DNA from 4 places in the Anaerobacillus sp. MEB173 genome. Region 4 is predicted to be linked to each of the others. Evidence: riboswitches for the same ligand, from Rfam matches in the RefSeq annotation. Region 4 holds a riboswitch; each other region holds the start of a gene.
What was found. A riboswitch is a leader RNA that binds a small molecule or an ion and turns the genes downstream of it on or off. The one in region 4 is predicted to bind cobalamin.

Region 1 (3,157 bases), on a different contig from region 4:
TTTTAAAACCTTCACTGCATTTGCCCTCACCAACTCTAAATTCTAAACTCTAAACTCAACTTCTTAGACTCACCCAAATCAATTCTAAATTCTAAATTATTAATTATTATTTGCTCTTCAACGCCCATGGTTCTGCTTCTGCGCTTAATCGTTGATGCGGCTTTAACTTTTGTTCATCTGCACTTAATGTATATTTTCGTTGATATCCACGTGGTGTGATCATTTTTCCGTCATACATAAATGTGGATTCATTGCCAATGATGACGGTTGATAGCATTCCGATTTCATGTTCTAACATGTGTGCTAAATCTGTGAAAATCACTTGCTGACGATTTCGGTACGCACTTTTTACAAGACCAACTGGTGTTTCTGACGAGCGATAGTTTAATAGGATTTTTTGGGCCTCCTCAATTTGCCGCGTTCGCTTTCCGCTCTTCGGATTGTACAGTGCTATAACAAAATCCGCTTGAGCTGCAGCCCTCACACGCTTCTCGATCATCTCCCATGGTGTTAAATGATCACTCAAGCTAATCGTACAAGCATCATGCATGACTGGTGCCCCTAAAAGTGAAGCGCAAGAATTAATTGCTGAAATACCTGGAACAATCTCAACTATAATCCCATCTGCTTCCTTCCAACTTTGTTCAGCTAATACCTCGTAAATCAAACCTGCCATACCATATAAACCAGCATCACCACTTGATATGACTGAAACAATCTTCCCAAGCTCAGCTTGTCTTACTGCCTCCCTTGCTCGTCCTACTTCCTCAGTCATACCGTTACTTATCACTTCTTGCTTCGTAATAAGGGGTTCAATTAAATCCATATATGTCTTATAACCAACGACAATATCACTTTCAATGATTGCCTCCCTCGCACGTACAGTCATATGCTCCTCGTGTCCAGGACCAATACCTACAACGATTACTTTCCCCTCTTGCTTGTTCATACGAAACTCCCCCTCTTGTTATATGAAAATAGAAATACCAAAGCCTATACTTATTAATCCTACAATTGAAATGACAAGTCGTTGTAACCGAAGATTAGTCGTAGCTGCCTTAAACGGAACTCCAATCACCATGGCAACGAGAAACATCCCAACAATTGAACCAAAACCAAATAGTAGTAAGTACGTAAACCCAACTCCTATATTACTTACTTGAGTTAACATTAGTAACATGAGAGCACCACTGCCTGCTAAGCCATGAATCATTCCAACAAAGAATGAACGGCGATGAAAATGCTCTACCCCAACACTCTCATTCACGCTCTTTTTCTTATTGACATATTCAGTGATGATCGCCTGTAAACCTAGATAGATTAACAACAGCCCTACTAACCATTCGAAATAAAGCTCCAGATGCTGCGGAACTGAAATACCAAAAAACAGTACAAGAAGACCAACAGCTAGAATCATAACTGAATGCCCTAATCCCCATACGGCACCCGTCATTCCCGCTTTAAAAACACTCTTTGTACGAGTCATAATTGTCGACACTGCAATGACATGATCTGCATCCAAAGAGTGGCGTAACCCAAGTAATAAACTAAATCCAAGTACTGACCAAACGCTCAAATCCATTTCCCAACTCTCCTTCATTAGTCGATATTTCATAAAAAAAAAGCATTCCTAACCTACATAAGAGGTTAGAAATGCTTCCATATCTCATTGATCAGCTTAAACTACACTAAAAATGAATAAGACCTGCACTCTAACACTTCCCCATCTCCCGTAGGTTAAACAGTGTTGCTAGAAAAGGCAGGTCTCCTGGCTTTTGGTTTACGTTTTCTGTGCCTTCCCATAAAAAAACAGTGGCATACTTACAAAAAACAACCCAATTACAGTGGCGGGACCGCGCCGGATTCTCACCGGCTTCCCTCTTGAAGATTACTAGAATCTTCACCTTTTCCCAAACATTATGAAATTATAATTTAACAGTATAGAAATCTGCTATTTTTGTCAATCTTTTTTGTTGCTTTATGACGATTATTGTTACCTTACTACTACCGCTACAGATATCGTTACATTTCCAGACTTCTTCTTTTCTAGCAAAAGTTTGCTTTCTCCTGATGAAAGCTTTGCAGCAGGTTCGCTTACTCCATAAGCTCCTGTATATTTAAAAACAGTCTCTGAAGGATTTTCAATTTCTACCTTGTTTAATTGTTCAGGAGTGTAATAGACAAAGTCCCAACCAAATTTTTTACAAACATCCAGCATGCCTTGTTCATCTTTCTTTAGATCGATGGTTGAAATCCCTTTTACAGAAAAAAATGAGATCTCTAATTCGGCTAACGTATCAATAATAACTTGCTCAATTTCTTCAGCACTTGTGCCACGGTTGCATCCCATCCCTAAATAAACAGATTTTGGGCGATAAATAACATAATTTGATAGCCATTTATTTTCAAAATCAAAATTGAAAAGCCGGTGAGTAATGATTAACGATGCATTAACATCAAGATCCTTCGCCTCTTCCAATGAATCAGCACATTTAATGTTTGCAGGAAGCGGATGGCTGTACTTCCACCAGTTTCTCTCCCCAGACTCTTGAATCACGACAACTGGCTCCTCATTGACAACCGCTGCACTCACTGGTGTGACGTATTCATCACCATCGATTACCCAGCCGAAATCTCTTCCTAATAAATCAACTGCGATTGTTTTCTGAACATCAGAAGCCGTCGTAATAACAGGTGTCGCTTGCAGCAACTTGGCAATTGTCCGTGTTAATTCATTTGCTCCACCTAAATGACCAGAAAGTACACTTATGACAAATTCCCCTTTATCGTCAATGACAACAACGGCTGGGTCTGTTTTTTTATCCTTCAAGACAGGAGCAATCATTCTGACAACCGCACCTAATGAAACGACAAAAGTTATCCCATCATACTGTTCAAATAACTGGGGGATTATCTTTCGAACCGAACCTTCAAACATGGTAATTCCCCGTTCTTCCTCATCACCTTGTGAAAATTTAGTCATATAAAATAGATCTGCAGTTGGCATTAATGACTGCAGCTCTCGGATCATCTGTACACCGTGTTTCGTAATTGAAACTAACGCAATTTTTTCCATGAGCTATCCCCTTATGACCCAACCTTTTCGGCCATAATCGAAATTGCATTCACTGCAGCAACAGTGACTGGACTCCCACCC
Region 2 (3,157 bases), on a different contig from region 4:
TCGATCTGTTGGAAGCTTATGAAAAAGTAGAAGTCGAACAATCTCATGTAACAATGCGACGCGTTTTAGCTGAGGGGAAATTGGATAAAGTTATTTTTCCAAGTGCTGCTTCAGTCAAGCAATTTATAACATCAATCGTGAATGCCGGTATTGATCCTCTACAATTGCTGACTGAAACTGATGTCGTTTGTATGGGAGAACAGTCAGCAAAAGCAGCCAAGGAAGCCGGAATTCAAGTCGTTGATATTCCGCATGAACCAACGGTAGAAGAACTTATAACAACACTTACTTCTAAAAAATCAGCAGTCGCAAAAGCTTAATTGACTTGTTTGAAAAGGCTATCCTTTCTTGTGATAGCTTTTTTTTCAAATTTTAAATAGATAATAAAGAAGGTGAGAAAGTGAAAGCAGTATTATACGTAGGACACGGCAGTCGCGTAACAAAAGCAAATGACCAACTGATCACATTTATACAAAAAGTCATGCCAAACATTGAGACTGAGATACAAGAAATATGTTTTCTTGAATTAGCAGCACCAAGCATAGTAGAGGGAATAGAAAAATGTGTTCAACGAGGAGCTGAAGAAATTGCTGTTATTCCAGTCCTACTATTAGCTGCTGGTCACGCGAAGGTTGATATCCCAAGGGAATTGAATAAAGCACAACTTCGCTTTCCGTACATTACGTTTTCGTATGGTCGTCCGTTAGGGATTAGTGAATCAATCATATCAGTATTAGGAGAACGATTAGAGGAGCAAGGATTAGAATTAACCAATACCACTAATCGGCACGATGTCACAGTTCTGTTAGTTGGCCGGGGCAGCAGTGATCCAGAAGCTAATAGTGATCTTGCAAAATTAGGTCGATTACTATGGGAGTATTATCCAATTAAAGATGTGGAAACTTGCTATTTAGCAGCAACAGAACCATCGTATGAGGAAGGTCTGCATAAGGCGTTGCGTTTAGAAGGTAAAAAGGTATATGTTTTGCCATACCTTTTATTTACGGGTATACTCATGAAAAAAATGCAAAACACGTTAACTCAGTATCAAAATAAATGTGAAAAAGAATTAGTGCTTTGTAATTATTTAGGCTATCATCCGAAATTGGCAGATGTTGTTGTTCAAAGAGTAAATGAAGTCTTGTAAGAATACTTACATTTTTAATTTAGAAGCTGTGTTATCGTTTGATGTTCATTCTAACCTCCAAACCTTTCAGTACCTGAAAGGCGTGTGAATTTAGTAATTCACACGAACGAGCCAAAAATCAACATCAAACGATAATTGAGCCAATTTAAAAAATATTGATAATAACAATTATTAAGAAAAAAGTAGACAATTTTAAGAATCATTGTTACTATACTTCATAGTAGAAAATTTCATAGTTTTGGAATAGGTGTTGATAAAGATATGCTTTATCAGCTTAATAGGGAAGTTCGGTGTAAATCCGACGCGGTCCCGCCACTGTAATTTGGTTGTTAACCTGTATAGGTCACTGTTCTTATTAAGAATGGGAAGACACAGGAAAACTAGAACCATAAGCCAGGAGACCTGCCTATTCTCATAACACTGTTCAACCTACGGGGATATAGGGAGGTGTTAGGGTGCGAGTTACACTTATGTACATATTAACAAAGCATTTCTAACCGATAACCGAGGTTGGAAATGCTTTTTTTTATGAAAAAAAGAAAGTTTAGAGTTTAGAGTGTAGAGTGTAGAGTTATTTATGTATTTCAAGAAGGTTTTTTTATACCTCTTTGAATTCCCCCTCTTCAACTCTAAACCCTACATTCTAAACTCTAAACTAAAAAATGGGGGAATGACGTTGTCTAGTAAACGTGGAAAATTACTTATCATTGGTTTTGGTCCTGGAAATGAAAAACATATGACGTTTCGAGCGAGAGAGGCATTTTTGGAATGTGATAGTGTAATTGGCTATAACACCTATGTTGATTTGATTAAGCCAATCCTAACAGATAAACAGCAGATTGTTCGAACGGGAATGACAGAGGAAGTAAGTCGGGCTCAGGAGGCTGTCCGTCGTGCTGAAAAAGGAGAGGTCGTCGCTGTTATTTCAAGTGGTGATGCTGGTGTTTATGGAATGGCAGGGTTAGTTTACGAGGTACTAATGGAGAAAGGCTGGAAGGAGGATGAGGGAGTAGCGGTCGAAATAATTCCCGGAGTTTCTGCTGTGAATTCTTGTGCCTCCCTACTCGGAGCTCCGATAATGCATGACGCTTGTACAATCAGTTTAAGTGACCATCTAACACCATGGGAGTTAATTAAAAAGAGAGTAGAAGCAGCGGCACAGGCCGATTTTGTGATTGCTCTGTATAATCCGAGAAGTGGACGGAGAACACGCCAAATTGTAGAAACACAGCAAATTCTGCTTCGGTATCGTTCACCTGATACACCAGTAGGACTTGTAAAAAGTGCCTACCGGGAGCGCCAACATGTCGTACTCACTGACCTCGCTCATATGCTTGATCATGAAATCGGAATGCTGACAACAGTCATTATTGGAAATCAGTCGACATTTTTCTATGACGGAAAAATGATAACACCACGAGGATACCAGAGAAAATACACTTTAACAGCAATGGAGCAATCTTTAAAACCGCATGAGCGTTTAAAGGAAGAAGCAGAACCGTGGGCGCTGCATCAAGGGATAGTGGAGGAAACAGAATCTAGTAAACGAACGTCAACGGAGTTAGCAGAAGAAGCTTTAGCATTATTACATCAAGAAACTCCGACTGAAACGGTCGGTATAAATGGGTTATCGGTATTTAAACAGGAGGAGATTTTTGAATTTGCGGTTTCTCCTGGAGTCATTGCAAAAACGTTTACAGCAGAGCAATTGCTTGCTATAGCCAATGTTGTTGGTAAAGAGGGAACAATGGAATATACAACTGACCACCGCTTGAAGATTTCCGTCCCAACAAATGATCCTACGCAAATCATTGACGAACTAAACGCCCAAAATTTAATGCTTCATCCAATTGGCGATGTTATTCAAGTTAAGGCATGTGATTTTTGTAATGGAGAAAAAGTCGATGCGATTCCATATGCGGAAGAAATTCAGCAACAATTAGGTGGGAAGTCAGTTGCTAAGCAATTAAATATTGGAATAAATGGCTGCGGTATGGCTTGTTATGGAGC
Region 3 (3,157 bases), on a different contig from region 4:
GGGATTGATATACCAAGAAATAATACAAACACTGCACCGACAGCTGCCCCTGAAGATACACCTAACGTATACGGATCAGCTAATGGGTTTTTTAGAAAACCTTGAAATGCAGCACCAGCAAGAGCCAGTGACGACCCAACTAATAAAGCAAGGATAACCCTTGGGAAACGAATGTCCATAACAATATGAACAAGCATCGGATCAACCTCTGCATGAATCGGAATACCGAACAAATTTTCAGATAAAATAAAGATGATAGTAGAAAAGGGAATCGATATACTCCCTATCGATATCCCTAATAATACAGCTAACATTAAAAACAATAACGCACAAAGATAAGCAATGAAACGATTATTGTGCAAAAATTTCTGGGTAGATGAGTTCTGCAAGTTTTTCGACCCCTTCAACTAAGCGTGGACCTGGGCGCTCAACGATGTTGGCTTCAATATTATAAACTCGTTCAGATTTCACAGCAGAAACTTCTTGCCAAGCTGGACGGCTTATAACATCCTCAACTGCTGTTTCCATACCCTCCCAATGTCCATAAGTAGTAATAATCACATCTGGATTCGTGCTAACAGCATCTTCCTCAGTATAATTCGGCCATCCTTCTTGGTCTCCGGCTGCATTAACAGCATGGATCATTTCAAGCATTTCATGCATAAATGTACCTTTCCCAGTCGTAAACAGGTCTGGGGCTGGCCAAATTTCAACCCAAACTTTCACTTGATCTTCTTCATTGATTTGTGCTGCTTTTTCAGTAATAACATTAATTCTTTCTTTCATCGAATTCACAATGTCTTGTCCTTCTTCAGCTTTACCAGTCACTGAAGCCACCATCTCAATTGAGCTGTACACTTCATCAAATGTAGAACCACCATTTGTTACAACAACGGTTAATCCAGCATTTCTTAATTGCTCAATACCTTCAGAAACGTTTAATGCATTAGCAAGAACGATATCTGGTTGAAGTGAAAGGATTTTTTCAACGTCAAATTCCATTCCACCAATACTATCTTTTGTGTCTTGAATCCCTTCTGGAAAATCATCGTTATCGGTAACAGCAATGACTTTGTCTAATAGATCTAGGGCATATAAAATTTCTGTATTACTTGGAGTAAGTGTAATGATACTTTCAGGTTCAGCCTCAACTGTAATTTCTTCACCGGTCGCATCTTTGACAGTTACTGGGAAGCTTGCTCCTTCAGCAGCCTCTTCTTCTGTAGCTTCATCTCCTTCAGTTACTTCCTCCACTTGTTCTTCGCTTTCATCGTTTGTCCCACCGTCTTCTGCTTCATTCGAACTGCACCCGAGTAGAACTCCTACTGATAATAGGACTGTAAAAAGTAATAATAACCACTTTTTCATTTGTCTCTTCATCTCCTTTATACATCTGTTAATATTCATGGTGTAAATCAAAGTCTCTACAACATAAAAAAAGCTCCCCTTCTGGAGAACTTAATTAAACAGTAGCATAGATAACGAAAATAACTGTAATCTACTTTACTGCTTCACCTTTTCCTCGAAGGATTCACAAAACATTAAGGCAGGTCTCCTGACTTACGCATGAACGAACATTTCCCCCTTCCCATCATCACTAGACAGTGGTTATAATGAAATGTTCTAACGTTTACAGTGGCGGGACCGTGTTGGAATTTCACCAACTTCCCTTTTAATCACAAATCGTGACCTTAATGTACAAATTATTAAATTGATTTACATTAACCATTATACATAATTTTCTCTTTTTTGACAGCTTTTTTACTAAGACCATTAACAATAAAGCAGACATATTATCACTGCTGTATTTTACAATGATGACTATGATATAATCGGAATGTTTACGTTTAATATAGTTAGGAGATGATACTGTGTCTGTAGAAGAACATCGCCAAGAGGCACCGAAGACAGTAAACTGTATGATTATTACTGTTTCTGACACACGTACGAAGGAGACAGATAAAAGTGGAAAGCTCATGCAAGAACTATTAGAGGAAAATGGCTTTCAAGTCGTTGACTACCACATCGTAAAAGATGAATATACAGCGATTCAAACACTCATTCGTGACGCCTCAGTCCGGGTTGATATAGAGGCCATTCTCCTCAATGGCGGTACTGGCATTACACTGCGTGATACTACATATGAAGCAGTACGTGATACATTAGATAAGGAAATGCCTGGTTTCGGTGAAATCTTCCGCTACTTAAGTTATGTTGAAGATATTGGCTCTGCAGCCATCTTAAGTCGGGCCATTGCTGGTGTACGCGGAAACACTGCTATCTTCTCTACTCCGGGCTCATCAGGTGCTGTTAAGCTCGCCATGAATAAACTAATCCTCCCGGAACTGACCCATGTCATGCGTGAAATCTATAAAGACAGGAAATGAGAGAATTTAGAATTTAAAATGTAAAATGTAAAATTAATAGGGCATTTTCAGAGTAGCACTTTGGAAGTGCCTCTTTGTTTTGCATTCAAGCAACTCTAAACTCTACACTCTAAGCTCTAAACTAAAGAAAAAAGCTGCCAAGAATAATCTTCTCGGCAGCAACGTTTCTTATGAAACAAAATTTTTCTGTTTATTTCGGGTTATTCCTCTATTTTGCGAGGGATAAAGAAGGAAAATGTCGTTCCTTCATTTAGGATACTATGAACAGAAATTTGCCCTTCATGAGCTTCAACAATATTCTTAGCAATTGCTAATCCTAAGCCTGTACCTGAGCGCCCACGAGTTCGGGCCTTATCCGCCTTATAGAATCGCTCAAACACAAACGGTAAGTCCTCTTCAGGAATACCAGATCCTGTATCTGTTATATCAACCTTAATCCCAGTTTCATGCGAATCTACGGATAAAGTGACACTTCCATTTTCACTCGTATGTCGAATCGCATTGTCAATTAGATTCGTTAATACTTGCTCAATTCGATCAGCATCGATCCAAATAATTGTATCATCATCGGCTGAAATCTGTGCATTCAGTTCGATACGATTATCGTGTGCTAACCCTTGAAACTTCCTGATAATCCTTCGACTAAACTCCCTGATATTCGTTGGCTCGATATTGAGCTGAATATTTCCTGATTCCATCCGCGCAAGATCAAGTAATTCATTCACAAGTCGGCCCATTCTTAATGACTCTTCGTAAATAATTTGCGCAAG
Region 4 (3,157 bases):
ATGAGTTTGAGGATGTAATTGAAGAAGAAATCATCAATAGTATGGTTCCAATTTGGAAAAAGAACAAAAACGAGCTAACTACCGAGGACTATGAGAACTTTTATCAAGAAAAGCATTACGGTTTTGACAAGCCGCTTAAGCATATTCACATTACAGTTGATGGTGCGGTACGCTATCATTCGATACTTTATATTCCGGAAAATATTCCATTTGATTACTATTCAAAGGAATTTGAAAAAGGCTTAGAACTTTACTCAAATGGCGTACTCATCATGGAAAAATGTGCGGATCTACTTCCTGATTACTTCAGTTTTGTAAAAGGGATGGTCGACTCTGAAGACCTTTCATTAAACATTTCTCGTGAGATGCTTCAGCACGACCGTCAATTAAAGCTGATTGCCAAAAACATTAAGAAGAAAATTAAGAGCCAGCTGCAAAGCATACTGAAGGAAGAAAGGGAAAAATATGAGCAATTTTACAAATCTTTCGGCCGTCAGCTAAAATACGGCGTGTATAGTGATTTTGGTGCAAATAAAGAGGAATTGCAAGACCTGCTTATGTTCTATTCATCTAAGGAGAAGAAGCTCGTAACATTGGCTGAATATGTGGAAAGAATGCCTGAGGAGCAAAAATACATTTACTATGCTTCAGGGGAATCGAATGACCGCATTGCCAAGATGCCACAGACAGAGCTTGTTGTTGATAAAGGATTTGAAGTACTGTATTTCAGTGAAGATATTGATGAGTTTGCGATCAAAATGCTCATGAATTACAAAGAGAAAGAATTCAAATCCGTTTCAAGCGGTGACTTAGGAATCGAATCTGATGAAGACAAGAAAGAGATCGATGAAAAAGAAACGGAAAACAAAGAGCTGTTTACGCAAATGAAAGAGATTCTAGCTGGAAAAGTGAAGGATGTCAGAGTTTCTAAACGCTTGAAGACACACCCTGTATGTTTGGCAACAGAAGGGGAAGTCACAATTGAAATGGAAAAAATCCTTCAAGCGATGCCAGATAATCAAAATATTAAAGCAGACAAAATCCTTGAAATTAACGTCAATCACGATGTGTTTACAGCTTTAAAACAATGTTTCGAGAACGATAAAGAGAAGCTAAACCTTTATACAAATCTATTATACAACCAAGCGCTTCTGATTGAAGGATTGCCACTTGAGGATCCTGTTCAATTTACAAAGGACATGTGTAAGGTAATGATTTAGTTATCAAACAAGCCGAATTCACAAACATGTGAGTTCGGCTTTCTTATTTTAATTATTATAAAATTCAGAAAGTATATTTTAAATTGATATCGATAGAAACCGGGAAAATAATGGTAGACATTAAAGGTATGGTAATGTAATATAAAAAAATAATTATATACATATTCTAGACAGGTTGTTGTGCATTGAAGAATGTATAGCTTAAAAGGGAAGTTCGGTGAAATTCCGACACGGTTCCCGCCACTGTAATCCGGAGTAACTTGCACGAAGTCACTGCTTTAATAGCGGGAAGACGCAAGAAGCGACGATGGTAAGTCAGGAGACCTGCCTGTTTAGAGAACACAATGTGACCTGCGGGATATAGGGAGGTGTTTGCGAAGACGAAAGTAATGTATGCATTTTTTAAGGCAGAACATACCATTGTTTTTTGTGAGCATTTAAACCTAATAGGTTTAAATGCTCTTTTTAGTATGTAAAAAGAGGGGGAGAAGGTTTTGGAAAATGTTTATTTCAGAAAATACTATGATGCATTAGGAGCAACTCTGTTAATCTACGCTTCGAAGCGAAAGGTAGAAAAAGAATACATCGAATTAAAATCAAAAATTATCGATGATAAAAGTAATAGAGTAGATCGAGAAGAAGAATTGCAGGCGCTTAATAAAGCTTATCAATCGATTGTGTGCTTTTTCTCTTAATGCTTTAAAAAGCATATAAGGATGTGGTTCAATGTCGTATACGATTATAACGAATCAGAGGGAAATTTTAAAAATATTACAGAAACTTCATTTTCATTCTAATCTAAATCGTTTTCGTGATTCAGATAAACAACAAGAGGCGATGCTCATTGCGATGGAGAGTGATGATGTATTAATGGCCCTGGCATTAAATAATGAAAACATTATTGGATACGCGATTATACTTTCACCAGAAAGTGATGAGAGGTGGATACGATTAAATTATCTGAAGATGTTAGGCGTAATTGAAGTAGCACCAGAATTCCGAAATCAAAAAGTGGGACAGAAATTGTTACAGGCTTTGTTTAGATTAGCTGAAACAGAAAACTACATTATTATTTCATTGGAATATTGTTGGCATTGGGACCTAGACATGACAAATGGGGATCCCATTCTATATAAAAACATGCTTAAACATGTTCTGGAGTCAGTTGGATTTGAGGAATTTCATACAAATGAACCAGACATCGCCTGTTATGATGTGAATTTCATGATGGCCAGAGTGGGTTCTAAAATAACACTTAGTCAATTGTACGATTTTGCTAATCTAGCCATTCAATCGAATGTTGACTTATAAAATAATTAAGTAAGAGGAGAGGGGAATTAATTTGGCGACTTGGGATTTATCAACAACTAAGCATCATGTATTAATTTGTAATGGAAGCAGTTGCAAGAAAGCAGGAGCTGAAGACTTGACACTGGCTATTCGTAAAGAAATTTCAAATCAAGGGCTTGATCAGATGATCCATACAACAAGAACACTTTGTAACGGTCGTTGTCAGGATAAATGTGTATTAATAACTTACCCTGATGGAAAATGGTATAAAAATATTTCGGCAGAAGATGCTCCGCAATTCATTGAATCATTAATGTCAGGACATGACATTGAAAGTTATATCAGTCATTGTTTTAATGGGACTGGATTTCAAGCGTTAGGTGAAACGGTGAAAGGAACAATAAAAGACGAACATATTGTTAAAAAAGTTTCTAAAGGGTTATAGCCACTTAATGCACAAAGGTTTTACATTCCCCCACATCCATGAGTCGTAAATCCTTGACTTGCTGAATATGATGTACAAGCGACTGGTTGTCTCATGGAGGTGTTTTATGGCTGTATTTTTCAGTTACATATTACTTGGATTATCTTTGGCTGCACCGATCGGGCCGGTCAATGCAGCGCAAATTGACAAAGGCATTAAAGGT

Region 1: another riboswitch for cobalamin. It lies ahead of ACJ2A9_RS04440 (hypothetical protein); the one in region 4 lies ahead of ACJ2A9_RS01200 (hypothetical protein).
Region 2: another riboswitch for cobalamin. It lies ahead of cobJ (precorrin-3B C(17)-methyltransferase); the one in region 4 lies ahead of ACJ2A9_RS01200 (hypothetical protein).
Region 3: another riboswitch for cobalamin. It lies ahead of ACJ2A9_RS10855 (ABC transporter substrate-binding protein); the one in region 4 lies ahead of ACJ2A9_RS01200 (hypothetical protein).

Annotation. Positions count from the first base shown of each region.
Region 1 covers NZ_JBJMAU010000002.1:16,798-19,954, forward strand. Annotated here, with positions in the region: partial or broken gene cobJ (precorrin-3B C(17)-methyltransferase) at 119-949, opposite strand; gene ACJ2A9_RS04440 (hypothetical protein) at 968-1,582, opposite strand; cobalamin riboswitch at 1,742-1,923, opposite strand; gene ACJ2A9_RS04445 (cobalt-precorrin 5A hydrolase) at 1,994-3,076, opposite strand; gene ACJ2A9_RS04450 (precorrin-8X methylmutase) at 3,088-3,157, opposite strand, start outside.
Region 2 covers NZ_JBJMAU010000002.1:21,619-24,775, reverse strand. Annotated here, with positions in the region: gene cobA (uroporphyrinogen-III C-methyltransferase) at 1-320, shown strand, start outside; gene ACJ2A9_RS04465 (sirohydrochlorin chelatase) at 401-1,147, shown strand; cobalamin riboswitch at 1,376-1,571, shown strand; gene cobJ (precorrin-3B C(17)-methyltransferase) at 1,824-3,157, shown strand, end outside.
Region 3 covers NZ_JBJMAU010000004.1:202,712-205,868, forward strand. Annotated here, with positions in the region: gene ACJ2A9_RS10850 (FecCD family ABC transporter permease) at 1-389, opposite strand, end outside; gene ACJ2A9_RS10855 (ABC transporter substrate-binding protein) at 352-1,368, opposite strand; cobalamin riboswitch at 1,529-1,709, opposite strand; gene ACJ2A9_RS10860 (MogA/MoaB family molybdenum cofactor biosynthesis protein) at 1,920-2,387, shown strand; gene ACJ2A9_RS10865 (ATP-binding protein) at 2,588-3,157, opposite strand, start outside.
Region 4 covers NZ_JBJMAU010000001.1:244,017-247,173, forward strand. Annotated here, with positions in the region: gene htpG (molecular chaperone HtpG) at 1-1,220, shown strand, start outside; cobalamin riboswitch at 1,376-1,566, shown strand; gene ACJ2A9_RS01200 (hypothetical protein) at 1,715-1,915, shown strand; gene ACJ2A9_RS01205 (GNAT family N-acetyltransferase) at 1,947-2,531, shown strand; gene ACJ2A9_RS01210 ((2Fe-2S) ferredoxin domain-containing protein) at 2,563-2,955, shown strand; gene ACJ2A9_RS01215 (LysE family transporter) at 3,062-3,157, shown strand, end outside.